DNA from 4 places in the Mesorhizobium sp. P2_C4 genome. Region 2 is predicted to be linked to each of the others. Evidence: predicted binding sites of a transcription regulator. Region 2 holds the regulator's gene; each other region holds the start of a gene.
What was found. Region 2 encodes LexA, which represses DNA repair genes until DNA is damaged. Its sites were predicted from a motif close to TGTTCNNNNTGTGTTCNG; they were not measured.
Positions count from the first base shown of each region.

Region 1: the regulator LexA is predicted to act here: its motif matches at 6,504-6,521, upstream of AC1DX6_RS18600 (PA0069 family radical SAM protein).
Region 3: the regulator LexA is predicted to act here: its motif matches at 1,531-1,548, upstream of AC1DX6_RS23295 (single-stranded DNA-binding protein).
Region 4: the regulator LexA is predicted to act here: its motif matches at 769-786, upstream of uvrA (excinuclease ABC subunit UvrA).

Region 1 is NZ_JBFUDT010000004.1:461,768-469,126, forward strand. Features, by position in the region: gene AC1DX6_RS18565 (cell wall hydrolase) at 67-1,251, shown strand; gene AC1DX6_RS18570 (AtpZ/AtpI family protein) at 1,506-1,898, shown strand; gene AC1DX6_RS18575 (F0F1 ATP synthase subunit A) at 1,965-2,723, shown strand; gene AC1DX6_RS18580 (F0F1 ATP synthase subunit C) at 2,792-3,016, shown strand; gene AC1DX6_RS18585 (F0F1 ATP synthase subunit B) at 3,095-3,676, shown strand; gene AC1DX6_RS18590 (F0F1 ATP synthase subunit B) at 3,687-4,178, shown strand; gene AC1DX6_RS18595 (ribonuclease HII) at 4,427-5,122, opposite strand; gene AC1DX6_RS18600 (PA0069 family radical SAM protein) at 5,275-6,429, opposite strand; gene AC1DX6_RS18605 (glycosyltransferase) at 6,580-7,083, shown strand; gene AC1DX6_RS18610 (hypothetical protein) at 7,253-7,359, shown strand, end outside.
Region 2 is NZ_JBFUDT010000003.1:755,515-762,873, reverse strand. Features, by position in the region: gene lpxB (lipid-A-disaccharide synthase) at 1-42, shown strand, start outside; gene gltA (citrate synthase) at 89-1,417, opposite strand; gene gltX (glutamate--tRNA ligase) at 1,597-3,021, opposite strand; gene AC1DX6_RS16280 (ComEC/Rec2 family competence protein) at 3,123-5,582, shown strand; gene lexA (transcriptional repressor LexA) at 5,576-6,316, opposite strand; gene kynU (kynureninase) at 6,796-7,359, shown strand, end outside.
Region 3 is NZ_JBFUDT010000006.1:281,326-288,684, forward strand. Features, by position in the region: gene AC1DX6_RS23275 (ArsR/SmtB family transcription factor) at 1-201, opposite strand, end outside; gene AC1DX6_RS23280 (cupin domain-containing protein) at 246-635, opposite strand; gene AC1DX6_RS23285 (hypothetical protein) at 747-917, shown strand; gene AC1DX6_RS23290 (c-type cytochrome) at 1,038-1,367, shown strand; gene AC1DX6_RS23295 (single-stranded DNA-binding protein) at 1,650-2,171, shown strand; gene AC1DX6_RS23300 (DUF2306 domain-containing protein) at 2,193-2,591, shown strand; gene AC1DX6_RS23305 (OsmC family protein) at 2,623-3,048, shown strand; gene AC1DX6_RS23310 (MarC family protein) at 3,066-3,695, opposite strand; gene AC1DX6_RS23315 (VOC family protein) at 3,791-4,168, opposite strand; gene AC1DX6_RS23320 (hypothetical protein) at 4,207-4,737, opposite strand; gene AC1DX6_RS23325 (helix-turn-helix transcriptional regulator) at 4,825-5,712, shown strand; gene AC1DX6_RS23330 (ParB-like protein) at 5,676-6,299, opposite strand; gene AC1DX6_RS23335 (SulP family inorganic anion transporter) at 6,296-7,359, opposite strand, start outside.
Region 4 is NZ_JBFUDT010000006.1:272,510-279,868, reverse strand. Features, by position in the region: gene AC1DX6_RS23260 (hypothetical protein) at 1-139, shown strand, start outside; gene uvrA (excinuclease ABC subunit UvrA) at 936-3,857, shown strand; gene AC1DX6_RS23250 (GNAT family N-acetyltransferase) at 3,892-4,350, shown strand; gene AC1DX6_RS23245 (DUF72 domain-containing protein) at 4,378-5,184, shown strand; gene AC1DX6_RS23240 (GGDEF domain-containing protein) at 5,323-6,474, shown strand; gene AC1DX6_RS23235 (hypothetical protein) at 6,498-6,674, opposite strand; gene urtE (urea ABC transporter ATP-binding subunit UrtE) at 6,912-7,359, opposite strand, start outside.

The sequences.
Region 1 (7,359 bases), on a different contig from region 2:
CCCATCAAGGTTAATGCATCATTGTCCCTCTCCAGTGGGTTCGGTTCTGCGTTTCTGGAGAGTTCAGTGCATCGACGTGTTTTGAAGCGGCTTATCGCCGCCGCCGGTGAGAAAAAACGTTCCTTCCTGTCTCCGTTCATCATCGGGCTCGGCATCTGGGTCGGCTTTCCGACCGATATTGCCTACCAGGATATGACGAGCCTGGTCTCCGGCCTCGAGGCGCCGAATGCGCGCTGGAACTCCTATGTCGAGAAATCCGTCGCCGGTTCCGTCCATGCCGCCGAAATGCCGTTCGTCGATTCCGTCAGCACCGGCTCGATCTCGGGCTCCGGCGTCCGCTTGCCCGGCATCGGCACCATCTCGTTTCGCGGCAAGGGCAGCGTCGCCGGCGTGACGCCCGACGAGGATCGCGTCATGCGCTCCGACAAGAAGGGCCGCATCATCCAGGTCTCGCCGGTGTCGCCGCCGAAGGACTTCAACGCCGGCTCGATCTTCCAGCGCACCTCCTCGCTGCTGCGCCCCAGCATGGACAGCGGCCTCAAGATGGCCTTCGCCAGGCCGCAGATCAAAGGCAAGGAAATCCAGATCGCCCAGGCGTTCCATACGCGTGAGGACAAGAAGCCCGATCCCGGCATGCCAGCAATGCTTGCCGCGCTGGTCAACAACGATCACCCGGACGTGCTGGCCACCGCCTATGCATCGGCCGAGCCCGACTATGCCAAGGCCTCGCCCTTCGAAGCCCTGCTGCAGGACGAGGAGCCGAACAACGGCCGCTTCATTCCACCGATGGCCAAGGGCGATCATTCGTGGATCCAGAACCCGCTGCCGGCAAGCGTCTTCTCCAGCAAGGAGCAGACATGCCTTGCCAACGGCATCTATTTCGAGGCGCGCGGCGAGACCGTGCGCGGCCAGGCGGCTGTTGCCCAGGTCATCCTCAACCGCGTCCGCAACCCGGCCTATCCGAATTCGATCTGCGGCGTCGTCTACCAGAACGACAACTGGCTCAACCGCTGCCAGTTCTCCTTCGCCTGCGACGGCAGGAAGAAGCGCATCGACAGCCCCGCCCACTACAAGACCGCGCAGGATGTCGCCATGGCGGTCACCGCCGGCAAGATCTTCATTCCGGAAGTCGGGTCGTCGACCCATTATTACGCCAATTATGTCCATCCGGGCTGGGCGCGCACGATGCAGAAGATGACCAAGATCGGCCTGCACATCTTCTACCGCACCTATGGCGGCGGCTGGAGCTGAGCGCTCGCCAACCGCCATATCTTTTCGCTGACATCAGGTCGGTCAAACCGCCATTGCCGGGAGGATTCGGGGCCTGCATCCCCGCTGCTGCGCCGGGCACGATGTCGCACCTTTTCAAGTCATTGATTTTACTATAGAAAATACATGGCTTTGAAGTTCCGCCCGTGGCTTGACGGGCGCAAACCCTCTAACTATGTTGCCGGCGACTTTAGAAGCGGACGGACGGCGACGTTCTGACCGGGCAGGGGGGTTCGATGGCCGACAAGAACGGGCCAGACGGAACCGGAGAAACCGGCCGCGGCAAACAGCACGATGCCGACATCCGCGACGACGAACTTGAGCGCCGCCGGCGCGACCTTGAAGCAACGCTTGCGACAAGACGGCCGGACCGGAGCGAGGGGAAAGACGACGCGAAAGCGGTGGCCGGATATGGCCAGGCCCTGAAGCTGTCCAGCGAATTTATCGCCGGTATAGTGGTGGGCGTGGGCCTTGGCTGGTTTCTGGATCGTGTGGCGGGATCATCGCCATGGGGTCTGATCGTGGGTCTGCTGCTGGGATTTGGCGCCGGTGTGCTCAATGTCCTGCGTACGGCAGGCGTCGTGGCGGAATTCGGACAGGGCGACAAATCGCGCGATCCGAAAGAATGAAGGCGCTGCTTGCCGGCGCAATGAACAAGACACTCAAGCCGCGCGCGGCTTTGACGGGGATGTAAAGTGGCTGCTGACAAGGTCGATCCGATCCACCAGTTCCATATCATCAAACTGCTGCCGATCAACATCGGCGGCTATGACCTTTCCTTCACAAATTCGGCATTGTTCATGCTCGCGACCGTGGCCGTCGCATCCGCCTTTCTCTACCTCTCGACGTCGAGCCGCAGCCTGGTTCCCGGCCGGCTGCAGTCGGTTTCGGAAATGGCCTACGAGTTCGTCTCGAACATGCTGAGGGACGCCGCGGGAACCCAGGGGCTGAAGTTCTTCCCCTTGGTGTTTTCGCTGTTCATGTTCGTGCTGGTCGCCAATCTGCTCGGGCTTTTTCCTTACTTCTTCACCGTCACCAGCCATATCATCGTCACCTTCGGCCTCGCCGCCCTGGTGATCGGGACCGTGGTCGTCTACGGCTTCATGAAGCACGGCCTCGGCTTCCTCAAACTGTTCGTGCCGCACGGCGTTCCTGTCTTCCTGCTGCCGCTGGTGGTGCTGATCGAAGTGATTTCCTTCGTCTCGCGCCCGGTCAGCCTCTCGGTTCGTCTGTTCGCCAACATGCTGGCCGGCCACATCACGCTGAAGGTGTTCTCGGGGTTCGTCGTCAGCCTGAGCGCGCTCGGCGCTGTCGGCATCGCCGGCTCGATCCTGCCGTTGGCCATGGCGGTGGCGCTGACGGCGCTGGAACTGCTGGTCGCTTTCCTGCAGGCCTACGTCTTTGCCGTCTTGACCTGCATGTACCTGAACGACGCCCTGCACCCGGGGCACTGATCAAGAGTTTCCGGCAGTCGTGCCGGATGGAATCGCAACGGAATTTCAGATCCAAAGGAGTTGAACAAATGGACGCAGAAGCAGCAAAGTACATCGGCGCCGGCATCGCTTGCCTCGGCATGGGTGGCGCGGGCATTGGCCTGGGCAACATCTTCGGCAGCTACCTGGCGGGCGCGCTGCGCAATCCGTCGGCAGCCGATGGCCAGTTCGGTCGCCTGATTTTCGGCTTCGCCGTGACCGAAGCTCTGGGCATCTTCTCGCTTCTCATCGCGCTTCTGGCCCTGTTCGGCTGAGCCCTTCAGGCAAGCGTTGAGAAGATTGGACAGGCCGGCCGCAATCCTGCGGCCAAGCCTGAATTTCGGGGATAGTCCATGTTCGTGACATCTGCCTTTGCGCAAGAGACAGCGCCTGCCGCGACGGAAGGCGACACGCATTCCGGCACCGGTGTGCCTGCCGAAGCGCACGGCGCGTTCCCGCCATTCGATCCGGCGACGTTCCCGTCGCAGCTTCTGTGGCTGGCGATCACCTTCGGGCTGTTCTACCTGTTCCTGAAGAAGGTGGTGATGCCGCGCCTTGGTGGCATCATCGACGTGCGCAACGATCGCATTTCTCAGGATCTCGACCATGCCGCCAGGCTGAAGGGCGAGGCTGACGCCGCCGTTGCTGCCTATGAGCAGGAACTGGCGGAAGCCAAGGCCAAGGCCAACGCGATCGGCCAGCAGGCCAACGACGCGGCCAAGGCGGAAGCCGACACCGCGCGCAAGAAGGTCGAGGTCGCCCTCGACAAGAAGCTCGGTGAGGCCGAGGCCAGCATTGCTTCCATCAAGGCCAACGCCATGAAGGAAGTCGGCAGCATCGCCGAAGATACGGCTTCGGCCATTGTCGAGGCGCTTGTCGGCGGCAAGACCAGCAAGGCCGAGATCGCGGCTGCGGTCAAATCCGTGGCCCGGTGAGGAGCGCATTATGGACGCCACATCTCTCGCGACGCTTTGGGCCACGGTTGCCCTCGTCATTTTCCTCGCCATTGCCGTCTACATCAAGGTGCCGGGCCTGATCGCCAAGGCGCTCGACGCCCGCGCCGCCAAGATCAGCAACGAGCTTGAGGAAGCGCGCCGGCTGCGCGAGGAGGCCCAGCAATTGCTCGGCCAATACCAGCGCAAGCGCAAGGAAGCCGAGCAGGAGGCAGCAAGCATCGTCGCCGCCGCCAAGCGCGAGGCCGAATTGCTTGCCGCCGAGGCACACAAGAAGACCGAGGACTATGTCGTCAGGCGCACAGCACTTGCCGAGCAGAAGATCGGCCAAGCCGAACGCGACGCGGTTGCCGAAGTGCGCGCCAGCGCTGTCGACATCGCCGTCGAAGCCGCCCGCGCCCTGCTCGCCGGCAAGATCGACGCCAAGGCCGGCGCCGACCTGTTCAAGGCCTCGCTGCAGGACGTGAAGTCCAAGCTGAACTAGACGATCGCATCGATCGGATCATCGAAAGCCGCCCGGGCAACCTGGCGGCTTTTTTGTTTGCAGGCCTAGCAGTTCGTCATCCTAGGGCGGAGCAAGGAGCGCAGCGACGCGCGTAGACCCTAGGATCCATGCCGCGACCTTCGAGCGTTGCGACTGTCCCGAATTCTGATAGGCCGCATTCCTCGGCAAGCGTCACGGCATGGATCCTCGGGTCAAGCCCGAGGATGACGAGAGCACCGCCGTCGGCGCTAGTCCAGTCCGGCGAAGCTTTCTTCTTCCACAACCTCAGCCCCACCCAGCCGGAACGGCGCAAACGACACGCGGTGCAGCCGTGCCACCGGTCCGTGCGCTTCGATCGCCGTGCGATGGCGGGCGGTGGCGTAGCCCATATGAACCTGGAAACCGTAGTTCTCGTGGTGGCTGCCGCAGCCGCACATCATGCGGTCGCGCATCACCTTGGCAACGATCGAGGCGGCGGCGATCGACTGCGAGCGCTGGTCGCCCTTGATCAGCGCGCGCCCCAGGCAAGGCAGGCCCGGCGGCACGTCGCGGCCGTCGGCCAGCGCCAGTTTCGCCTGTATGGGCAGGCCGACCAGCGCGCGGCGCATCGCCTCCAGGCTGGCCTTGAGAATATTGCTGCCGTCGATGCCTTCCGCACTGATCGAGGCCATCGACACACCGAAGGCGGAACCGAGGATCTTGAGAAACAGAGCCTCGCGCTGCAGGTGGCTGAGCCGTTTGGAATCGTCTAGTCCTTCGGGAATGTTGGCGGGATCGAGGATCACCGCTGCCGCCACCACTGGCCCAGCCAGCGGTCCGCGACCGGCCTCGTCCATCCCCGCCACCGGCCACAGGCCTTCGGCCATCGCCTTCGTCTCGAAGGAGAAGTCGGGCTTCTCGACGATTTCGAAAAGAAGCGGAGAATCGGAACGCGCGCGAGCCATGTTGCGGCGAGGTTCGCATCGGCTCCGATTCTCCGCAAGTCCCTCCAGGGTCAGGTGGGGCAAGACCGGGAGGGCACCGTCTGCAGGCCGGGGGACAGGCCGGACGGGATTTCTTCATCTGCCGGCCAGCGAGGGCAGGCAGATGATGATTTTTAAAGCAGCATCAATTGCTCGGTTGCGTTGGCGGCGGCGACGAACTGGTCGGTCCGAAGCGTGCGCCGCTCGGCATTGAGGCCAAGCCGCTTGGCGGCGATCTCGAAACGCCGGCCGATCTGCCAGGCATAGGGGCCAGCACCTTTCATGCGCTTGCCCCATTCCGAATCGTAGTCCTTGCCGTCGCGCATCGAACGGATCAGCGACATCACATGGCGATAGCGGTCGGGATAATGGCGCAGCAGCCAGTCCTTGAAGATCGGGCTGACCTCCAGCGGCAGGCGCAGCACGACATAGCCGGCCTCGCGTGCGCCGGCAGCGCGTGCCGAATCAAGGATGCGCTCCATCTCCTGGTCGGTGAGGCCGGGGATGATCGGCGCCACCATGACGGAGGCTGGAATGCCGGCGTCCGAAAGCTGCCTGATCGCCTCCAGCCGCTTGGTCGGCGTCGAGGCGCGTGGCTCCATCGTTCTGGCCAGCATGCGGTCAAGCGTCGTTACCGACAGCGCCACCTTGGCCAGACCGCGCTCGGCCATGCGCGACAGGATGTCGATGTCGCGCGTCACCAGAGCGGATTTGGTGACGATGCCGACCGGATGGCCGCGCGCCTCAAGCACTTCGAGGATCTCGCGCATGATCCGGTACTGCTTTTCGATCGGCTGGTAGGGATCGGTGTTGGTGCCGATGGCAATGGTGCGCGGCTGGTAGCCGTCCTTCGACAGCTCCTTGTCGAGCAACCGTGCCGCATCCGGCTTGGCAAACAACTTCGATTCGAAATCCAGCCCCGGCGACAGGCCCATGAAGCTGTGCGTCGGCCGTGCGAAGCAATAGACGCAGCCATGCTCGCAGCCGCGATAGGGATTGATCGAACGGTCGAAGGAAATGTCCGGCGATTCGTTGCGGGTGATGATGGTGCGCGGCTTTTCGACCTGCACCTCGGTCTTGAAAGGCGGCAGTTCCTCCAGTGAATTCCAGCCATCGTCGAAGACATGCCGGCTGACCGGCTCGAAGCGGCCGGACGGATTGATGCCGGCCGAGCGGCCGCGATTGCGGTCCGGACGGACGCGCATGCCGCTCTGCTCGATCATCGCATTGGCCATCTCGGCTCGTCCTGCCCCGAAGGCTGCAATGTCCGCACGCACGATATGTTCCATTTTTGCCCTCTCCCAGGGACTGTCGGTCGGCTGTCGAATCGCTCTGTTCATGAAACTATTCCTATTTTGTCGATGAGAACAAAGCAAGAACTTTTTATGCCGCGATGCGAAAACTGGCGCCGAGCGCAGCTTTCCGCTATGCGGCTAACCATGCTCACCGTCCTGATCGAAACCCTTGATGACGAAGAGGGCCTTGCCCGCACGCTCGCCTCGCTGATCGGCGGTGCGGTCGAGGGCGTGGTGCGCGATGTCATCGTCTGCGACACCGGTTCCACCGACCAGACGCACCGGGTGGCCGAACATGCCGGCTGCCATTATGTCAGCGGCGGCGTTGCGGCCGGCATCAGGCAGGCGAAAGGCGAGTGGCTGCTGTTGCTGGAACCGGGCGCGCGGTTGGCGGAAGGCTGGATCGACGAAGTCGTCGCCCACACGGCCAGGCAGACCATGCCGGCGCGGTTCTCACGCGCTCGCGGCAGCCGCACACCGTTCCTGTCGCGGGTCTTTTCGGGAAACCGGGCGCTGGCCGAAGGGCTGGTGATCAGCAAGCGGCAGGCGACGGCCCTGTCGAAAAACGCGCGCAGCGCCGAGGCCATTGCACGCGGCCTCGCCACCAAACGGCTCAACGCCGACATCTGGGTGGCGCCGAGGAAGTGAGAGCCTACGCCTCCTCTCACCAGATTTTGCAGGGCACACTTTTATTGTGCATTGCACAAAATCTGACGCGGGCGTAGCATTCCCTCGATGCGGGATATCAGGGTTTGGGTAATGCCGGAGCGGTGAGCACCGATGCTGCGTCGGTGCCGCGTTCATACCCGAGGACCCGATGACCTTTACAAGCCCTGACAAATCCGGCGCCGCCAGCCTGGAGGCAATTGCGCGAAACGGCAGCCTGTTGCGCCGCATAGCCGCGCGGATCCCGACCTATCTGAC
Region 2 (7,359 bases):
GACGTCGTGCTCCGCCACATCAAACCCGGCCACCACAAATAAAAAGCGCCCTTGCGGGCGCCTTTTGATGGTTCGGGTCCAGCGCTGCTCAGCGCTTGGCGATCGGCACGTAGTCGCGTTCCGGCGCACCCGTATAGAGCTGGCGCGGACGGCCGATCTTCTGGTGCGGATCCTCGATCATTTCCTTCCACTGCGCGATCCAGCCGACGGTGCGGGCGACCGCGAACAGCACTGTGAACATGGTGGTGGGGAAGCCCAGCGCCTTCAAGGTGATGCCCGAGTAGAAGTCGACGTTCGGATAGAGCTTCTTCTCGATGAAATAGGAATCGGTCAGCGCGATCTTTTCCAGCTCCATGGCGATATCGAGCAGCGGATCGTCCTTGATGCCAAGTTCGCCCAGCACCTCATGCGCGGTCTTCTGCATGATCTTGGCGCGCGGATCATAGTTCTTGTAAACGCGGTGGCCAAAGCCCATCAGCCGGAACGGGTCGTTCTTGTCCTTGGCACGGGCGATGAATTCCGGGATGTGGTCGACATGGCCGATTTCGCCCAGCATGTTCAGCGCCGCCTCATTGGCGCCGCCATGCGCGGGACCCCACAGGCAAGCGATGCCGGCGGCAATGCAAGCGAACGGATTGGCGCCCGACGAGCCGGCGAGGCGCACGGTCGAGGTCGAGGCGTTCTGCTCGTGATCGGCGTGCAGGATGAAGATACGCTCCATCGCGCGCGCCAGCACCGGGTTGATCTTGTATTCCTCGCACGGCACCGCAAAGCACATATGCAGGAAGTTGGCGGCGAAGTTCAGCTCGTTCTTCGGGTAAATGAAGGGCTGGCCGATATGGTATTTGTAGGCCATCGCCGCAATCGTCGGCATCTTGGCGATCAGCCGCATCGAGGCGACCATGCGCTGGTACGGGTCCGAGATGTCGGTGGAGTCGTGATAGAAGGCCGACAGCGCACCGACCACGCCGCACATCACCGCCATCGGGTGCGCGTCGCGGCGGAAGCCGGTGAAAAAGCGCGACATCTGCTCATGCACCATGGTGTGGCGCGTCACCCGGTAGTCGAAGTCGTCCTTCTGCGCCTTGGTCGGCAGTTCGCCGTAGAGCAGGAGATAGCAGACCTCGAGGAAGTCGCCATGTTCGGCCAGCTGGTCGATCGGGTAGCCGCGATGCAGCAGGATGCCGGCGTCGCCGTCGATGAAGGTGATTTCCGACTCGCAGCTTGCCGTCGAGGTGAAGCCGGGGTCATAGGTGAAGGCGCCGGTGGTGCTGTACAGCGAGCCGATGTCGATCACATCTGGCCCGACGGAGCCGCTTCGCACCTTGAATTCGTGCGTTTTGCCGCCGAGTTCCAGCGTTGCCGTCGACGTGTGCGGTTTGCCGCCAAATTCCAGTTTTGTCGCAGCTTCGGTCATTGCAAGCTCCTTTTGTTTCGTCATGCCGGCAAAGGCAAATATCTGCAACGCAACACGTCGAAGGCATCGGACTGCGCGCTGGCGCCCGCAGGGGGATTTCCGTGCCAGATTGGGCCAAGACCTAATGTTGCACTGCGAAACGTACCTTTCAATGCCAATCTTCTTGGGCCAGATCTCTCCTAATCGATTTGATCGGCGATGCGCGCCAGGCTTTCCTCGCGGCCAAGCACGGCAAGCACGTCGAAAACGCCGGGCGACGTGCTCTTGCCGGTCAGGGCTGCCCGCAGCGGCTGGGCCACGGCGCCGAGCTTGTGGCCACCGGCCAGCGCGTAGTCGCGGATAGCGGCTTCCGCATGGGCGGCCGTCCAGTCGCCTGAAACCGCCTGCAGCGCTGCGTGAGCGCCGCGCAGGACCGCGCGCGCTTCGGCATTGAGCACCAGCGATGCCTTCTCGTCGACCGGCAACGGCCGCTCGACGAACAGGAAAGCGGCGCCGTCGAGCAGCTCAACCAGCGTCTTGGCACGCTCCTTCAGGCCGGGCAGGGCGGCAAGCAACTGCGTCTTGCGCTTGTCGTCGAGACGCGCAGCCAGCGCCGGCCCGCCTTCGAGATAGGGCAGAGTGGCGATGAAGATGTCGAAGAGCGCCTTGTCGTCCATCTTGCGCATATGCGCGCCGTTGATCGACTCGAGCTTGGCGAAGTCGAAACGGGCCGCACCCTTGTTGACGTCGCCAATGTCGAACCAGGCAACCATATCCTTGATCGACATGATCTCGTCGTCGCCATGGCTCCAGCCGAGCCGCGCCAGGTAATTGAGCAATGCCTCGGGCAGGTAGCCCATGGCGCGATAGGCCTCGACGCCGAGCGCGCCGTGTCGCTTCGACAGTTTGGCGCCATCGGCACCATGGATCAGCGGGATGTGCGACATCGACGGCACGTCCCAGCCCATGGCGTTGTAGATCACCGTCTGGCGGGCGGCGTTGGTCAGGTGATCGTCGCCACGGATGATGTGGGTGACGCCCATGTCGTGATCGTCGACGACGACGGCATGCATATAGGTCGGGTTGCCGTCCGAGCGCAGGATGATGAAGTCGTCGAGATCCTTGTTGGGAAAGCGCACCTCGCCCTGCACGCGGTCGTGCACCACGGTCTCGCCCTCGGTCGGCGCCTTGATGCGGATGGCGCCCTTGACGCCCACAGGCGCCGCGGAGGGGTCGCGATCGCGCCACTGGCCGTTGTAGCGCGGCGGCAGGCCCTTGGCTCTAGCTGCCTCGCGCATCGCCTCCAGCTCGGCCGGCGTCTCGTAGCTGTAATAGGCCTTGCCCATGCGCACCAGCTCCTCGGCCACCTCGCGGTGGCGCGGCGCGCGCTCGAACTGCGATATGGCCTCGCCGTCCCAGGAAAGCCCGAGCCAGGTCAGCCCATCCAGAATGGCCTGGGTAGCCGCCTCGTTGAAGCGCTCGCGATCGGTGTCCTCGATGCGCAGCACCATCGTGCCGCCGGTGTGCTTGGCGTAGAGCCAATTGAACAGCGCCGTGCGCGCGCCACCGATGTGCAGGTAGCCGGTGGGCGAGGGGGCAAAACGGGTGACGACCTTGTCGGACATGGAACTCTCGGGGAACGTGGGAAGCGGGTGTGGTTTCGCGGACTTTCGCGCGTTGCGCGTTCATGTAGCATAGGAGGTCTAGGGCGCAAGGGGCAGACCCGATGGCAGGACGTGGCCGGGGCGCGGACGACAGCGAGGACGCGACCGCAAGCGTCAGCGAACGATCGCTGTTTGCCGATGGTCCCTATGCCGAGCCGCTGCCCGTCTCGCTGCCTGAGCTGCGACCCAGCATCCTGCCCGTGCCGCCGGATCAAGCCACGCCGATACCGGTCGCTACGCCCGGATCGGTCACCCGTCTGCGCAAACTCGTCCGCCGTTCGTCATGGCCGGCAATCCGCCGCAGCGTCGCTTCGGCCGCCGGCACGGAACTCGACCGCGGCGTTGCCTTCCTGCTGGTGCCGGTTTTCCTGGCCGCAGGCGTGACCTTCTACTTCTCGTTGGCCAATGAGCCGGGGTTTGCGCAGCCCATTGCCGTCGTGGTGCTGATGGCATTGTGTGCCGTTGTCTCACGGTCGTGGCCGAGGACGCATCTGTGTTTCATCGTGGTGATGCTGTGCGCGCTCGGCGTGCTTGCCGCCAAGGTCGAAACCTGGCGCGCGGGAACGCAGATGCTCGGTTCGGAAATCCAGACGCAACTGACCGGACGTGTCATTGGCCTCGATGAGATGTCGAATGGCCGCGTCAGGCTGACCATCGACGTGATCTCCACCGCCCGGCCAAAGCTGCGCTATGCGCCCGAGCGCGTCAGGCTTTCGGCACGGGAAATTCCCGCCGGGATGACCGCCGGCACGATAGCGACCGGCTATGTCCGGCTGTTGCCGCCAACCGGTCCTGTGCGGCCCGAAAGCTATGATTTCTCCTTTGACAGTTATTTCACCGGCATCGGCGCCAGCGGCTTCTTTCTCGGCAATCCGAAAATCGTAGCCTCCGGAGGCCCACCGCCGCTGAGCGCGCGCCTGTCTTCCTCCATCGAAAACGCGCGCGAGAGCATTGCAGACCACATTCGCGGCCAAATCGGCGGCGCCGAAGGCGAGATTGCCGCGGCATTGATTGTCGGCGTGCGCGCCGGCATCCCGGAAGAGATCAACGAGGCGATGCGGCGCACCGGCATTTACCACATCATCTCCATTTCCGGTCTGCACATGGCGCTGGTCGCGGGCACCATCATGGCGCTGCTGCGCGGCGCCTTTGCCCTGTTCCCGGATTTTTCCTCGCGCCGGCCGGTGAAGAAATATGCCGCGGCGGCGGCACTGTTTTCGATCGCGGCCTACCTCGTCTTTTCCGGCATCGTGGTCGCGGCCGAGCGCAGCTTCATCATGCTGGCGGTGATGCTGATCGCCGTGCTGTTCGACAGGGCGGCACTCACCATGCGCAATCTGGCGATCTCGGCCATCGCCGTCATCCTGGTGTCGCCGCACGAAGTGGTCGGCCCGAGTTTCCAGATGTCGTTTGCCGCCACCGCGGCCCTGGTCGGCGCCTATGCAGGCTGGTCCGACTACCGCGCGGGTAAGGCGACGTCGCCACCGCCGCGCCGCTCACCGCTTGCCTTCCTCAGCCGGAAATTCCTGTTGGCGACGGGCGGTCTGGCCATGACCTCGATTATCGCCGGCAGCGCCACAGCGCTGTTCGCCATCTGGCATTTCCAGCGTGTGTCGCCGCTCAGCCTGTTTGCCAATCTGGCCATCATGCCGATCGTCTCGCTGGTTGTCATGCCTTTCGCGGTTCTTAGTGCGTTGGCGATGCCGTTCGGCGCCGACGGGCCGTTCCTCTATGTCATGGGCAAGGGGCTGACAGCGATGATTGCCTTGTCGGCATGGATCTCGGAGCGCTCGCCGGTCGATGCGGTCGGGTTGATTTCGCTCAAGTCGGTGTTGTTGACAACCATCGCGCTGATCATCGCCACCATGGCAACGACATGGCTCAGGCTGGCTGCACTTCCTTTCGCGATCGCCGGACTGTTGACGATTTCCGACACACGCACGCCCGATGTGCTGATCTCGGAAGACGCCCGTCTGGTCGCGCTGCCGATCGGCGGCGGTGAGCTGGCCCTCAACCGGGCGCGTTCGAACGAATTCACGACCGACAATTGGAAGCGCGCCCTAAAATCCGAAACCATCGTCGAGCCCGAGACATTCGACGACAGCGGCGAGCAATTCGACATCGCCGACCCGGCTGAGCTGCCGCCGGGGTCGCCCTTCTATTGCAAGGCCGGGCTGTGCCTTGCACGGCATCCGTCCGGCGCCATCGTCGCCTATGTCGAAGACCGCAAGGAGGCGTGGAAAGCCTGTTCCTTTGCGACCCTGATCATCATCGACGACGCGACCGCCTACGACCCTTGCCGCAATCCGCTGGTCCTTGTCGTCAACAAGCGGCAGCTTGCCCGTCTGGGCAGCGCCGCAATCTTCTTCGACCCGCAATCGGCAACCAGGCCGCCGGAGATCGACTTTGCCGTCGACAAGCCATACCGCCTCTGGCATGTCCAACGAAAGTTCTCGCGCGAGGCGAGGGGCATGTCGCCCTACAAGAAGCCCGACAGATCAGCCGCCGAGCCGGCTCAGTAGCGCCGTATCAGCCCGACCAGCTTGCCTTGCACCTTGACCCGGTCCGGACCGAAAATGCGTGTTTCATAGGCCGGGTTGGCGGCTTCGAGGGCGATCGAGGCGCCCTTGCGGCGGAACCGCTTCAGTGTCGCTTCCTCGTCATCGACCAGCGCCACGATGATCTCGCCCGGGCTGGCGGTATTGGCATTGCGGATGATGACCGTGTCGCCGTCGAAAATGCCAGCCTCAATCATCGAATCGCCCTTGACCTCCAGCGCGTAGTGCTCGCCGCCCATGATCATGTCCGGCGGCACCGAGATCGAATGCGTCTGGTGCTGGATGGCGTCGATCGGCACACCGGCGGCGATGCGTCCCATCACCGGGATCGACACGGCGGCGACCACGTCGTCGTCATTGCCGGCCGAGGGCATACGGGACGGTCCTGGCTTGATTTGCCGCCCGAGGCCGCCGCCCTGGCCAAGACTGCCCTGGATAACGCTCGGCGAAAATTTACGGGCCGCATTGAGACCGGGCGCGATCGAGTCCGGCAAGCGCAGCACTTCCAGGGCGCGAGCGCGATTGGGTAGCCGACGAATGAAGCCGCGTTCTTCCAGCGCCGTGATCAGCCGGTGGATGCCGGATTTGGATGCGAGGTCGAGCGCTTCCTTCATCTCGTCGAATGAGGGCGGAATGCCGCTCTCCTTCAGCCGCTCATGGATGAACATCAGAAGTTCATGTTGCTTGCGCGTCAGCATGGCGGGCCCCCAGGGATTTCGAACCAGAATCGGAAAAACAAACCCAGAACAAACACTATCTGTTCCAGTTGTGTTCCGCAACCGTTTAAAGTTTAATGAATGTGTTAGGGCTCTGGAAATGATACCGCTGCGCCAGCGGCGCAGCCCCGCTTTCACCGGATCGCGCCTCATCGCCTTGATTCTGCTTTCGTTTGCCGCCTCTGGGTTACAACAAGGCGGCATTGGAATCGGCCGTCAGCCGGCAAAGAGGACACGGAACTGAAGCCATATCGACGGGGCGGTTTGGTTAGTGAACCGTGAACGAAACGAAGTCAAAACGCCAACCTTGGGTTGGCTTGGCTCCTGGTTTTCCACGTCTGGTCGGACAGCTTGTCATCGGTGGAACCTTGCCGCGCGATGCCAGGTGGTGGAAAAGCGCTCGTGACCGATGGATGCCGTCGTTCCAGCGTTGCGTCGAATCTTGGGGGAGCAGACAGACCATGACAGGAATTCCCGATCTCGTGGCCATCGAGGCGATGGATGCCGCGGATCCGTTGCGCGCCATGCGCGACCGCTTTGTGCTGCCGCAAGGGGTGATCTATCTCGACGGCAATTCTCTGGGGGCTGCCTCGCATGCCGCTTTCGATGAATTGCGCAAGGCAGCGACCGAGGAATGGGCGAACGACCTGATCCGCGCCTGGAACACGGCCGGCTGGTTCGATATGCCGCTCGAACTCGGCGACCAGCTCGGGCGCCTGATCGGCGCCTCGGCCGGCCAGACGGTGGTCTGCGACACGACCTCGGTCAACATCTACAAGCTTTTGCATGCCGCGATGGCGATGCGGCCGGAGCGGCCGGTCATCGTCGCCGAGGGCGACAGTTTTCCGACCGACCTCTACATGGCTGAAGGCGTGCTCTCGACAAGAAAAAACACTCAGCTACGCCTCTCGGGTTTCGACGCGCCTGATATCGAAGAGCTGATCGACGAACGCACCGCCGTGGTTCTGGTCAACCACGTCAACTACAAGTCCGGCGAGCTGCGCGACATGGCGGCGCTAACGCGC
Region 3 (7,359 bases), on a different contig from region 2:
ATAATAGGCGTTGCGGCCGGCCCGCCGTTCAACCACCAGGCCGGCGCCGCGCAGCACCGCCAGATGCTGCGACACCGCCGGTTGCGACACGCTCATGCCGCTGCGCAACTCCGACACGCTCATCTCGCCGGCGGCGAGCCGTTCGTAGACGGCGCGTCGTGTGGGGTCGGCCAGCGCGCGAAAAATCTCTGCTTCGATCATGGTCAAAGCATAAGTCGATACTTATTGGTTTGGCAAGCGCTGTTTTACAAAATCGTGGGAAGCCAGCGCCTCACCATCTCAGGCGATCCGTCGAATGTCGCTTCGAAGATGGGTGCCGCCAGCACCGCATGGATGTGAAGCATTTCGGAGCCGACATTTCGAAAGCCGTGGTTCTTGTGCGCGGGAATGACGAGTGATTGTCCGGCGATCAGGACGTCATGCTCGTCGTCGATCCACATCTCGGCCTTCCCGGCCATCACGGTAAGCACTTCCTCAACCGGGTGCCAATGTGTCGGGGCACCAACCGCAGGCTCCACCCATTGTTCAAAAATACAAAGTTGGGCTGCACCATTGCCGGCGGAAATATGCATCCGGGTTTCGACCCCTGCTCGCCACCGCTCAAGCGGCTGCTTCTCATGCACTACGATTTTCATTGATCGCCCTTTCGATCCGCGTCTCGAAACATCGAATTGTGCTGGGGAACCACGCTATTGCGCAAGCGTCGGAGCTGTTGTGCTGGGTAAGAGGATTTCGAGGGTGGTCCGATGGACCCGGTGCGCGTCGCGCTGCATAGCGACATCTCGGCGCCGCTCGACGGCAAGGCCTATGTCGAAAAGACCGTTGCCGACATGGCGTCGTTGCTGGCGACCGCGGCACTTGTCCGCAAGGCAGGCACGCCAGACAATGCCGGGATAAAGAGCCTTGGTGCTGGGTAGTGTCTCAGTTTGAATTTCCGATCTTCGACCATGCAAGATTCGCTACCCCGTCTCGCCGGGTGTAGGGTGCCTTGTCGTCCGATCTAAAAGATCACTCTTAACACTGAGGGGAGGACTTCGATGATCAAGAAACTTGTCCTTGGCCTGGCTGCCCTCGTGGTCACCTCGTCATTTGCGCAGGCTGCAGGCGACAGCACCGCCGGCCGGAAAGTCATGGAGCGATGCCAATCGTGCCACGGCAAGGATGGCCTCGGAAGAATGAATTACGTGCCCAATCTCGCCGGGCAGAAGTACGACTATCTCGTCCACGCGCTGACGGTTTACAAGGCCGGAGAGCGCAAGAGTCAAATGATGTCGCTGGTCGTCAAAAGCCTGAGCGAGGAAGACATTGCCAATGTTGCGGCTTACTATTCCGCGATCAAGATTACCGTCGAAGCTCCGCCGCCTTAAGCCACCTTTTTGTACGGTCCGCGCGGACCCGGCTTAGGCGCTACGGCGTCCATCTTCTCGCAAAGATCGTCCATCGACCAGAGAGTAGCCGACACGCCAGCCGCCATTGAAACTGAGACACTACCTGGTGCTGACATTCCTTGACAACCGGCCTTGATCGACTTAGAACGAAAAGAGAACAAAAACCTTGTGGGTAAAGGCAGCCACAGCAGGCGGGGATTGTCCGTAGCCTGTAAGGTGCGGCGACAAAAATCTGGTTTCGGATGAGCGCGGAGAAATATCATGGCGGGTAGCGTCAACAAGGTCATTCTGGTGGGCAACCTGGGGGCAGACCCTGAAATCCGCCGTTTGAATTCGGGCGAACCGGTCGTCAACATCCGCATCGCCACGTCAGAAAGCTGGCGTGACAAGAATTCCGGCGAGCGCAAGGAAAAGACCGAGTGGCACAACGTCGTCATCTTCAACGACCAGCTCGCCAAGGTGGCTGAGCAGTATCTGAAGAAGGGCATGAAGGTCTATGTCGAGGGCCAGTTGCAGACGCGCAAATGGCAGGATCAGACCGGCAACGACAAGTACACGACCGAAGTCGTGCTGCAGAAATTCCGTGGCGAGCTGCAGATGCTCGACGCACGCGGGCAAGGCGAGGGCGGTCAGGTCGGCGGTTACTCAGGCGGTGGCGCTGCCCGCGGTTCCGATTTCGGCCAGTCCGGCCCGGGCGAGAGCTTTAGCCGTGGTGGTGGCGGCGCCAAGAGCGGCGGTGGCGGCGGTTCGTCGCGCGAACTGGACGACGAAATCCCGTTCTGAGATTTATCGGGAGAGGGCGCCATGTCGCTGGGACCGCTGCTTGCCGCGCCCCCTCCCATTCCCTGGCATGCCTTTGCGGCCTTTGCCGCATTGGTGACGGGCGCCACGCAACTGGCGCTGCCAAAGGGCACGCCGCGCCATCGTGTCGTCGGCTATGCCTGGGCGACGCTGATGCTGGTCATCGCCGTCTCCAGCTTCTGGATACAAGAGATACGTCTCGTCGGCCCGTTCAGCCCGATCCATCTGCTGTCGATCCTGGTGCTGGTCACGGTGCCGCTGGCGGTGTGGTACGCGCACACCCATCGCGTCGAAAAGCATCGCGGCGTCATGATCAAGCTCTATGTTTTCGCGCTGATCGGCGCCGGCGTTTTCACGCTGCTGCCGGGGCGCATCATGCACACCGTCGTGTTCGGCCAGTGATCGGCGTCATGCACTAGCAAGGAAGAGTCCAGTGAAAGCACGGGTCAAATGGGTCGAGGAGCGCACCTTCGTCGGCGAGTCCGGCAGCGGCCACAAGCTGGTGCTGGGAACGGCGGCCGGACCGGAAGGCAAGACACCGGGACCAAGCCCGATGGAACTGGTGCTGATCGGCACTGGCGGCTGCTCGGCCTATGACGTCGTCCACATCCTCGAAAAAGGTCGCGAGGCGATCGAGGACTGCGTCGTCGAACTCGACGCCGACCGGGCGGAAACCGACCCAAAAGTGTTCACCCGCATCCACATGCATTTCGTCGTCAAGGGCAGAGCGCTCTCGCACGACAAGGTCAAGCGGGCGATCAACCTCTCGATCGAAAAATACTGCTCGGCCTCCGCCATGCTGGCCAAGGCAGCCGAAATCACCCACGACTTCGAAGTCGTTGATACGGCGGTGAAGTAGGCAGTAGGCACTGCCGTTCACCCCGCCATCAGCGCCTTGATGCCGTCGGCGACGAACTGCACGGCAAGTGCTGCCAGGATGACGCCGAGCAGCCGCGTCAGGATCGAGCGGCCGGTGTGACCGAGGATTCGGTCGATGCGCTCGGACAAGACGAACACCAGATAAGTGATGGCCAGGCAGACGAAGATGATGCCGACCAATGCCGCTTGTGCTGCAAAACCCTGAAACGAGCCGGAGAGCAGGACCGTCGCGGAAATCGCGCCCGGCCCGGCGATCAGCGGGATCGCCAGCGGGAAGGCGGCGATGTTGTGGATCATGTCCTTGGTGATGGCGACGTCGCCGATCTTCTCCTTGCGGTCCTGCCGGCGCTCGAAGACCATTTCAAAGGCGATGAAGAACAGCAGGAAACCGCCGGCGACGCGGAAGGCCGGAAGCGTGATGCCGAACACCGACAGGATCGATGCGCCGGCGACGGCAAACAGCGCCATCACCAGGAAACCCATGATCGAGGCGCGGATAGAAACCTGCTGGCGTTCCTCGCGGTTCATGCCGCGCGTCACCGCCAGGAAAAGCGGCGCCAGGCCAGGCGGGTCGATGGTCACCAGAATGGTGACGAAGGCATTGAACAGGCTGTCGAAGCTCGGCATCTCTGACCCCTCCCGCCGGGCCATGCCCGGGCCTTTGCATTGGTAGAGCAAAGCAGGGTCAGAGGAAACCGTCTCAACCCCGGGAATTCGGCCGACTAGCCAGCCGCGCCGCAATAGGCCTCGATGCGGTAACCGTCGGGGTCGACGACAAAGGCGGCGTAGTAATTTTCGCCATAGGCGGCGCGCAGGCCGGGCGCGCCATTGTCGCTGCCGCCTTCACGCAAGGCGCCGGCATGGAAGGCGTCGACGCTGCCACGCGTCGGCGCGGCGAAGCAGAAATGCAGGCCGGACTCCGTGTCGGCCGCAACCGGGCGCGGGGCTTCGTTCACCCAGAGTGCCACCGCCTCAGTGCCGTAGCCCAATGAGCCCGGCGACTGGCTGAGACAGCTATAGCCAAGCGGTTTTAGCGCGGCGTCGTAGAAGCGCTTCGAGGCGTTGGCGTCGCGAACACCGATCGAGACATGGTCGAGCATCGTTTTCTCCGTTGTTACAATTGGTTGGGTTGTCAGCCTTAGGTCGTGCGGCGCGCCAGAAACTCGACTTCCAGCCGCCATGTCGCACCGTCGTCATGCGAACGTTCACCCAGCCAGCGGAAGGAATTCTCGGTAATCCGGGAAAAACTCCACCGCACCGCAGAGCCGGTGCCGTCGACCCCTTGCTGGACGATGGTATCGCCCTCGGCACGGCCGAGTTGACGGCTGTAATACTGGTTGCGCGGATCGCTCCAGAAGATGTGCCAGGCATCATTGCCCGGGTCGTAGACGCGCAATGTCGTGCCGTAGAAAGTCCATTTGCCAAGCGATGGCGAGGGACCGGCATCCCGCGCCGGCAGGATCCACACATCCTGGACCGCCCGGCCCTCGAGAACCCAGCCGAAGTGAACCTCGCCGCGCCCGCTGAGCACCGTGCCGTCCTCGAGACGGCGCGTGGCGTTGAATGTCCAGGCGCCGACGAAGCGGCCGTAAAGGCCGAGCTTTTCAGCCAGGCCGGGATTGGGCCCATCGTTGTGCAAGGCTTCGGCAAAGGAGGTTGAATCGGTCATGGTTGCTGCCTTCGTGCTGTCAGGAGACTGCAGACGTTAGGTCCGGGCAGGGTTCTGGGCTTGGGAAAAATTGCTATAGTTCGGGCCATGACAGCGAGCACGCAAATCCTGGCATCGGGACGAGGCTGGCACGTCGCGGATGTGGTCTGCACCGCCAGCGCCGCCGACAGGCCGTTCGAGGAAGAACACCAGAATTTCTGCGTCGCCGCGGTGGCCAACGGCACGTTCCGCTACCGCACACGCCAGGGCACGGCGATGCTGGCGCCCGGCGCCCTTCTGTTCGGCAACCCCGGTTCCTGCTACGAATGCGGCCACGAGCATGGTGCCGGCGACCGCTGCCTCTCCTTCCATTTTTCTCCGGCCTATCTGGAACAGGTCGCAGCCGACGTGTCGGGCGTGAAAAAGGTAGCCTTCGAGATGCCGCGACTGCCGCCTCTGCCGGCGTTGGCATCACTGCTGGCCGAGGCGGAGGCCGCGCGCGAAACGGCCGATCTGGAAGCGTTCGAGGAACTTGGTCTGCGCATTGCCGGCGCCGCTCTGACTGCGGCTTCCGGCGCTGCACCAGTTGGCCGGGCGCCGAGCCGCCGCGACCAGAAACGGGTCGCGGAAGCCGTGCGGCGGATCGAACTCGATGCCGATAGGCCGATTTCGCTTGCCGGGCTTGCCGACGAAACGGCTACCAGTCCCTATCATTTCCTGCGGACGTTCCGGCAGGTGGCCGGGATGACCCCCTACCAGTTTCTTTTGCGAACCCGGCTGCACCGGGCAGCAGTACGGTTGCGAACATCGGATGAGGCGATTTCGGCGATCGCCTTCGATGCCGGGTTCAACGATCTGTCGACCTTCAACCGCCGCTTCCGAAAGGTGATGGGTGCGACGCCCGGCGCCTATCGGGCATGCCGCGTTTCATCGCCGAACGCGGCTGCGGCCTTGCAAAGTCAGTCCTCGGTCGGTCCGCACCAACCCGGCAGGTAGTCAGCATCCTTGCTCCTGGCCAAGGCAAGCGCATCCTTCATCGCCTTGTCGAAGTTCTTCGCAATGGCATGGCGGTGGATGCGCCGACGCAGGAAATCCGCCCAGATGAATTCGCTGAATGGCGTCGTGTCCTTGGCAAAGCCGCCCATCCGACGCAGTTCGCCCGCTACGCTGCGGTAAGGATCATCGATCAGCTCGCCGATTGTCTTGGGAATTGCCGAGTAGTCGCGGCGCCGACCGTTCTCATCGAACGGGTGCATCCAGCCGCGGTTGTCGAGCACGAAAAGAAACGCTTCCTTGTCGAGCGCGGACAGGTCGCTGATCACGGTCACAAGCACGTCCTTGACGCCTTCCTCGAGCAGCGCGCGGGCGAGGTGATGGTGATCGGTGACGTAGTTACGATTTTTGGGACCCAAAACCACCGGCACCATGTGTTTACCGAGAAAAGCGCCGGTCTTCTGCTTGGCGTCCTGCGCCCGGATCATCTGGCGCTTCAACGCAACTTCCCTCATGCCGACTGTTATCTGCGTCGGCCGAAGGTCCTCGACAGGGACCGGCGTGACAATGGGTTCTCGGGGGTCAATCATGGCACTCCATCCTGTTCTTGCTGCTGCTGTTTCCCCGGACCAAGTGATTTGATAGCGGCATCGACGCTGTGAAAGATCCGCTGCGGGCCAACGAGGTCGGCAATGCCAAACCGCGCCAGAGCCGATTGAGCGCGCAGCGATTCCAGGCGCGCTATGGCAAAGATCGCGCCCGTCTTGCGGCAGTGGGCGATGGTGTCGATCAGCGCCTGTGCCGCGGTATAGTCGATCTCCACGATGTTGCTGGCTTCCAGCACGACCAGCTTCACGCTTTCGCCTCTGGCGTCGATCATCTCGCCAAGGCCGCGTTTGAAAAGGTCGGCGTTGACGAAGGACAGCGGCGCCTGAAACGCCGCGACGAGCACGCCGGGCAATTGCTCGCCTGCGTCCGGCTTGGCCGGCGGCCACCAGACCGAAGTGCCGGGAACCTGTTCCAGCTCGATCGGTTGTGTCCGTGTCGCGCTCCAGATGCCATGCAGCAGCGACAGGCCGATGCCGGTCGCGACGCCGGTCTGGATCGGCAGCACGACGATGGCCGCCATGGTGATGAGGATCAGCGCGAATTCAATCGGTGCCTGCCGGTAGACATTGGCGAACACTTTCCAGCGCAAAATGTGCTGGGCAACGAACATCAGAACGCCGGCCAATGCCGCCTGCGGGACATCGGCGAGCAGGCCGCCGCCAAAAGCGCCGAGCACAAGCACGATGGCCGCGGCGATCAAGCCTGAAAACTGCGAACGTCCGCCCGACTGGGCGACGATTGCGGTGCGCGGCGGGCTGGCATTGACCGCGAAGGCGCCGAACAGGCCACACAGAATGCTGCCGGCGCCGACGCCGACAAAGTCGCGGTTGATGTCGGGCGCCTCGCCGACGAAGGAGCGGCTGGTCGCCGCCGTCTGCACCATGACGACGATGGCGATCAGCAGCGCCAACGGCAGCAGCGCCTGCGCATCGTCAAGGCCGACCAGCGGCATGCTGGCCCGCGGCAGTCCGTTCGGCAAGGCGCCGAGCACCTCGACGCCTTGGTCTTTGAGGCCGAAGGCCGCAACCGCCGCGGTGGCCA
Region 4 (7,359 bases), on a different contig from region 2:
AGCACTGCAGCCCGAGCCCGACGATGCGGTCTCCGCCGGCGAGAACGGCACGTTCAAGATCGGCGATACCGATGTCAGGATTTCCGGCAGCATCGCCATCGATGTCGGCGCCGGGAGAACCGGGCTCCCGCGTCATTGACAGTGCTGCGGCCGAGCGACGTCGTCGGAAGCAGTGCACGTGAAGGACTGGAAGAGTGCAGCACTCACTGCCGCCCATAAAAGCAGCCCCGCCGTTGCTTCCGCAAACGGTCGGGGCTTTTTTTGGATTCCAGATCCAACCTGCCGGTAGTGTTATACCGACTTTGATTTCGGATGCTTCGCGGCATTCAGCCGACGATCCGACTAGTAGTCTCTGATTTTCGTGGGGGACGGCAGGTCACGGTTTGTCGGGTGGAATGAAGGCGTTAGAACCACATGTGTCCGCTTCCACGCACAACGCACGCTCTAAGACTTTGAATCAACCCTGGCACTTATGCCTGCCGCGGCTCCAGCCATAGGTGGAGCCTCAATGGACTATCCGGTGGCGTCATGCTCCGCTCCTGTGTCCGTTGCGATTGTCGTCAATCCGAAGCACAAATCGCAAATACCTGCGGCGTCTCGCAGGCCGCCTTGGGGCGGCGAGGCCATCGAAAGACAGCCGGCTTCGTTGACGTTTGGACACTGCTCCCCTGATTCGGCGACGTCAACCTTCAATAGCCGATTACCGAAAAAAGTGATCGCCGGGAGGTTACGTGCAAGTCAGGTTCCGCACAGGCTTTGTCAGGAGCGTGTTCGGTCTTTGTTCTTTCCGCTTGCCCGTTCGGGCGAAAGGCGGTTAAACGCTTTTGTCGAGAATTGTGGCGTCTCTCGACGTGGCGGCAAAAATACCTACATAGGGGATGGCCGGGAAAACCCCGCCGATCCCACTGACACCAGATCTGAGGCGGCGACCGGCAATGGCCGACCATAAATATCTTTCCATTCGCGGGGCGCGCGAACACAATCTGAAGAATGTCGATCTCGACCTGCCGCGTGACAGCCTGATCGTCATGACCGGCCTGTCTGGGTCCGGCAAGTCGTCGCTCGCCTTCGACACCATCTATGCCGAGGGACAGCGCCGCTATGTCGAGAGCCTGTCGGCCTATGCCCGGCAATTCCTCGAAATGATGCAAAAGCCTGACGTCGACCAGATCGACGGCCTGTCGCCCGCCATCTCCATCGAGCAGAAGACGACGTCGAAGAACCCGCGCTCCACGGTCGGCACCGTCACCGAAATCTACGACTACATGCGGCTGCTGTTCGCGCGTGTCGGCATTCCTTATTCGCCGGCCACCGGCCTGCCGATCGAGAGCCAGACGGTCAGCCAGATGGTCGACCGCGTGCTGGCGGTCGAGGAAGGCACGCGCCTGTTCATCCTGGCGCCGATGGTGCGCGGCCGCAAAGGCGAGTACCGCAAGGAACTGCTGGAGCTGCAGAAGAAGGGCTTTCAGCGCGTCAAGGTCGACGGCGTCTTCTACGAGATATCAGATGTGCCGGCGCTCGATAAAAAATACAAGCATGACCTCGACGTCGTCGTCGACCGCATCGTCGTGCGCGGCGACCTGGCGACGCGGCTTGCCGATTCCATCGAAACCGCGCTGAAGCTGGCCGAAGGCCTGGCGGTGGCCGAGTTCGCCGACAAGCCGCTCGACGCCAGCCAGACCGGCGAGGATTCGGTCAACAAGTCGAAGAACGAGACGCATGAGCGCATCCTGTTCTCGGAAAAATTCGCCTGCCCGGTGTCCGGCTTCACCATTCCCGAGATCGAGCCCAGGCTGTTCTCCTTTAACAACCCGTTCGGCGCCTGCCCGACCTGCGACGGTCTCGGCAGCCAGCGCGCCATCGACGCCAGCCTGATCGTGCCCGACGAAAACGTCTCGCTGCGCGACGGCGCCGTCAGCCCGTGGGCGAAGTCGACCTCGCCCTATTATTCACAGACGCTGGAAGCGCTGGGCAAGGCCTACGGCTTCAAGCTCGGCGACAAGTTTAGGGATATAAGCGAAGAGGCCAAGGAAGCCATCCTGCGCGGCACCGGCGAGCGCGAGGTCACTTTTCAGTATGATGACGGCTTGCGCTCCTACAAGACGACCAAGACCTTCGAGGGCGTCATCCCCAATCTCGAGCGGCGCTGGAAAGAGACCGAATCCGCCTGGATGCGCGAGGAGATCGAGCGCTTCATGTCGGCCACACCTTGCCCGGTCTGCAAAGGCTATCGGCTGAAGCCGGAGTCGCTGGCGGTGAAGATCGCGGGAAAGCACATCGGCGAGGTCACCGAACTGTCGATCCGCAGCGCCGACCGCTGGTTCACCGACCTACCGCCCCATCTCAACGATCAGCAGAACGAGATCGCGGTGCGGGTGCTCAAGGAGATCCGCGAGCGGCTGCGCTTCCTCAACGATGTCGGGCTCGACTATCTGACGCTATCGCGCAACTCCGGCACGCTGTCTGGCGGCGAGAGCCAGCGCATTCGGCTGGCGTCGCAGATCGGCTCCGGCCTGACCGGCGTGCTCTATGTGCTGGACGAGCCGTCGATCGGCCTGCACCAGCGCGACAATGCCCGCCTGCTCGACACTCTGAAGCATTTGCGCGACATCGGCAACACGGTGATCGTCGTCGAGCATGACGAGGATGCCATCCTGCATGCCGACTATGTCGTCGACATGGGACCGGCCGCCGGCATCCATGGCGGCGAGATCATCGCCCAGGGAACGCCGCAGCAGGTGATGGCCAACCCCAATTCGATCACCGGCAAATATCTGTCGGGCGCACTCGAAGTGGCGACACCTGGCGTGCGGCGCGAGCCGAAGAAGAACCGTCGCCTGAAGATCGTCGGCGCGCGCGGCAACAATCTGAAGAACGTGACGGCCGAAATCCCGTTGGGCACGTTTACTGCCGTCACCGGCGTGTCGGGTGGTGGCAAGTCGACCTTCCTGATCGAGACGCTGTTCAAGGCGGCGTCGCGCCGCATCATGGGTTCGCGCGAGCACCCGGCCGAGCATGACCGCATCGAGGGTCTCGAATTCCTCGACAAGGTCATCGATATCGACCAGTCGCCGATCGGAAGAACGCCGCGCTCCAACCCCGCGACCTATACCGGTGCCTTCACGCCGATCCGCGATTGGTTCGCCGGATTGCCGGAGGCCAAGGCGCGCGGCTACCAGCCCGGGCGCTTCTCGTTCAATGTCAAGGGCGGCCGCTGCGAGGCCTGCCAGGGCGATGGCGTCATCAAGATCGAGATGCACTTTTTGCCCGACGTCTACGTCACCTGCGACGTATGTCACGGCAAGCGCTACAACCGCGAAACGCTCGACGTTGTGTTCAAGGGCAAGTCGATCGCCGACGTGCTGGACATGACGGTCGAGGAAGGCGTCGATTTCTTCGCCGCGGTGCCTGGCGTGCGCGACAAGCTGGAGACGCTGAAGCAGGTCGGCCTCGGCTATATCCATATCGGCCAGCAAGCGACGACGCTTTCCGGCGGCGAGGCGCAGCGCATCAAGCTGGCCAAGGAACTGTCGCGCAAGGCGACCGGCAAGACGCTCTACATTCTTGATGAGCCGACTACCGGCCTGCATTTCCACGACGTCGCCAAGCTTTTGGAAGTGCTGCATGAGCTGGTCGACCAGGGCAACACGGTGGTGGTCATCGAGCACAACCTCGAGGTGATCAAGACTGCCGACTGGGTGCTCGACCTCGGCCCTGAGGGCGGCGATGGCGGCGGCGAACTGGTCGCCCAGGGTACGCCGGAAGCGATCGTCCGCGAAAAGCGCAGCTACACCGGCCAGTTCCTCAAGGAGCTGCTGGAGCGGCGCCCCGGAGGCAAGCGCGAAGCGGCGGAGTGATGACCGGACCGATTGGCGCCTGGAGAGCTTTTGCATGACACTCCGAAAAGCGCTTGCCGGTGATCTCCAAACTGTCGTCTCGCTGACGCAAGCCGCCTATGGGCACTACACCGCCCTGTTCGGCGCGCCGCCGATGCCGGTCACCGAGGACTATGCGCCGCGCATCGAGCGTGGCGAAGTCTGGCTGCTGGAGAGCGGCTCCGAGCTGGCCGGGCTGATCGTCCTCGAGCGGCATCCCGATCATGCGATGATCTTCAGTGTCGCCGTCTCCCCTGCCTTCCAGGGCAAGAAACTCGGCATAGCGCTGCTCGACTTCGCCGATGAGCAGACGCGGCTATGGGGCTTGCCGGAGGTGCGGCTCTACACCAATTCGCGCATGGAGCGGAACATCGCGCTCTATCTAGCCTATGGCTTTCACGAAACGGGTCGCCGGGCCAATCCATACCGGCCAGGATGGACTCTGGTCGACATGGCGAAAGCCGTGGACGCCTGATCTTTTTCAGCACTTGGGAGGATAGCAATGAGCAGTCAGGGAAAAATCCGTGCCGGCATGGGCGGCTGGACTTTTGAGCCTTGGGACACGTCGTTCTATCCCGACAAGCTGTCCAAGGCCAAGCAGCTGAACTACGCCAGCCGGCAGGTGCCGAGCATCGAGGTCAACGGCACCTATTACTCCAGCTTCAAGGAACCCACGTTCGTCAAATGGGCCAGCGAAGTGCCGGACGGGTTCGTCTATTCCCTGAAAGGCAACCGCTTCGTCACCAACCGCCGCGTGCTCGGCGAAGCCGGTGAATCGATGATGCGCTTTCTGGGATCCGGCGTTGCCGCACTTGGTGAAAAGCTCGGGCCAATCCTGTGGCAGTTCGCACCGACGAAAAAGTTCGATCCCGACGACTTCGAAGCCTTTTTGAAACTGTTGCCGGAAAAGCAGGACGGCGTTGCGCTGCGCCACGCGCTCGAAGTGCGCAACGACAGCTTCATCGTGCCGGAATTCGCCGCACTCGCGCGCAAATACAAGGCGGCGATCGTCTATGCCGACCACGCCAAATATCCTGATATCGCCGACGTCACCGGCGATTTCGTCTACGCGCGGCTGCAGACCGGCAGCGACGACAATCCCGATTGCTACACGCCGAAAGGTCTCGACGAATGGGCGGCGCGAATAAAGATCTGGGCGGAAGGCAAAGTGCCGACCGACCTGCGGCGCGCCGATACTGCGACCGACGCACCGGTCAAACCGCGCGACGTGTTCGTCTACTTCATCACCGAAGGCAAGGTGCGGGCGCCATTCGGCGCCATGGCGCTGATGAAACGCGTGACAGACTGACGATGCAGCTGGTGACAGACTGAAGCAGGGGAATCTCGGCTTCTTCACCGCCATCGTAACCTTATCGATACCTCCTTGCTGCAAGAATCCAGTCCGGCCAAGTCGCAGAGGATGGGCCGTCGCGGGCAAGGACGAGGCATGTCGCTCGACTACAACTCACTCCTCCTGGCAGTCGGGTTTTCCGCCGCCTGCCTGAGCCTGACGCTGTTCGGCATATGGCTGACCGCGCGCTCGGAGAAGTTCCTGCTGACATGGGCGGTCAGCGTGTTGTTGGTCGTCGCCGACGTCTTCACCTACAAGGCCTATATCGAGACACCGGGACGCGTGCTCGGCATCGCCACCTTCACCCTGCTTCTGCTCGGGTTCTCGACCATGCTTGGCGCTGCCCGCCAGTTTACGACGGGCCGATCGCCCTTGCCGAGCATCCTTCTCGGTGGCGGCATTTCGCTCGCCGCAACGCTGCCGCCCATCACCTTGGGATATGACGGGCTCGGCTTCATGCTCGAGAATTCCTTTGCAGCCCTGCTGCTGTTTGCGACTGCTTTTGAATACTGGAAGGGACGAACCGAGTTCCCCGCCCCAATCATCGGCATAGCTGGGCTCTACTCGGCCACCGCCATATCCTTCGCGTTGTGCGCCATGGTTCTGGCGCTGGACGGCAAGCTTGTCCTCGGACATGCGCCGAGCAACTGGGCCGAAGATTTGAGCCTCGTCGTCGTTATCGCCTGCATGACCGGCATCGGCGCCCTTTCGCTGGCGCTCAATCAGGGGCGGCTGGCGCAGCATCACCGCCGGGATGCCCTGACCGATCCGCTGACCGGCCTGCTCAATCGCCGCGCCCTGTTCGATCTGCATGGCGCCGCACAGATGGGCGCCTTTACGGCGGTGGTGGTGTTCGACCTGGACGGCTTCAAGGCCATCAATGATGAATTCGGCCACGCCACTGGCGATGAGGTGCTGAAGCTGTTCGCGAAGGACCTGACCGACAATCTTCGCCCGGCCGATGCCGCCGCCCGCATCGGCGGGGAGGAGTTCGCATTGGTTCTGCAGCGAACCCTGCCCGAGAAGGTGGAATTTGCCGCCGAACGGGTGCGCGCTGCCTTCGCCGCGCGCCGGATCGAAACCGAGACCCGTCCGCTGTCTTGCACGGTCAGCGCCGGATATGCCTTCGGCAGCACTGAAGGCCTGAGCTTCGACAAGGTGCTCAGCTCTGCCGACAAGGCGCTCTATGCTGCCAAGCGTGGTGGCCGCAATCGCGTCTTTGCCTCGGCGTTCCGGCGTGCGGGCTAGTCAGGCTCGCCTGGTGACAGATATCACGCCGCCAGGACGATCTCATTGTAGGCATCAAGATCGACGTAGAAGACCTTGGTGATCTCGCTGATCAGCTCGTCGTGGCCGTAGCCTTGCGACTTCAGAATGTTGATGGCTGTGATGATGTCGACGCGCTCCGTGAGCCGTCGCTTCTGGTAGTCTTCGACGAAACGTTCCATCGGCTTTCTCCTGGCCTGAATGCTCAAACGCGTTGAACACAAAACAGGTCGCAGGAGGGAAGCTAGGTGTGCTTGCTTGTGTGGAACTTGCCGGCTTGACCCGCGCATTCCCCTCGATCTGCGACAAACCAGACTGATACGGAACGGCCGACTCACCAAGGCCAGGCAAAGACTAGCATGCAGCTAGCAGCGCGCCAGAGCTTCAAGCAACGGATCGAAGAATGACTGAAGACCGATTTATACGGTGAGAAATTTCCGGACGTCGGCCCGATCAAGATCTTGCGCCGGGCCAGTATGGACGATGAGACCGCGGTCCATGACGTTGACCTCGTCGGCGAGTTCGCGGCAGAAATCGAGATACTGTTCGACCAGCAGCACGGCGATGCCCGCCTGGTCGCGCAGATAGCGGATGGCGCGGCCGATATCCTTGATAATCGACGGCTGGATGCCTTCGGTGGGTTCGTCGAGCACCAAAAGCTTCGGCCGCATGACCAGCGCCCGGCCGATCGCCAGCTGCTGCTGCTGGCCGCCGGACAGATCGCCGCCGCGGCGGCCAAGCATCTGCTTCAGCACCGGAAACAGCTCGAAGACATGCGCCGGAATGTTGCGGTCGGCCCGCTTCAGCGGCGCAAAGCCCGATTCGAGGTTTTCGCGCACCGTGAGCAGTGGAAAGATCTCCCTGCCC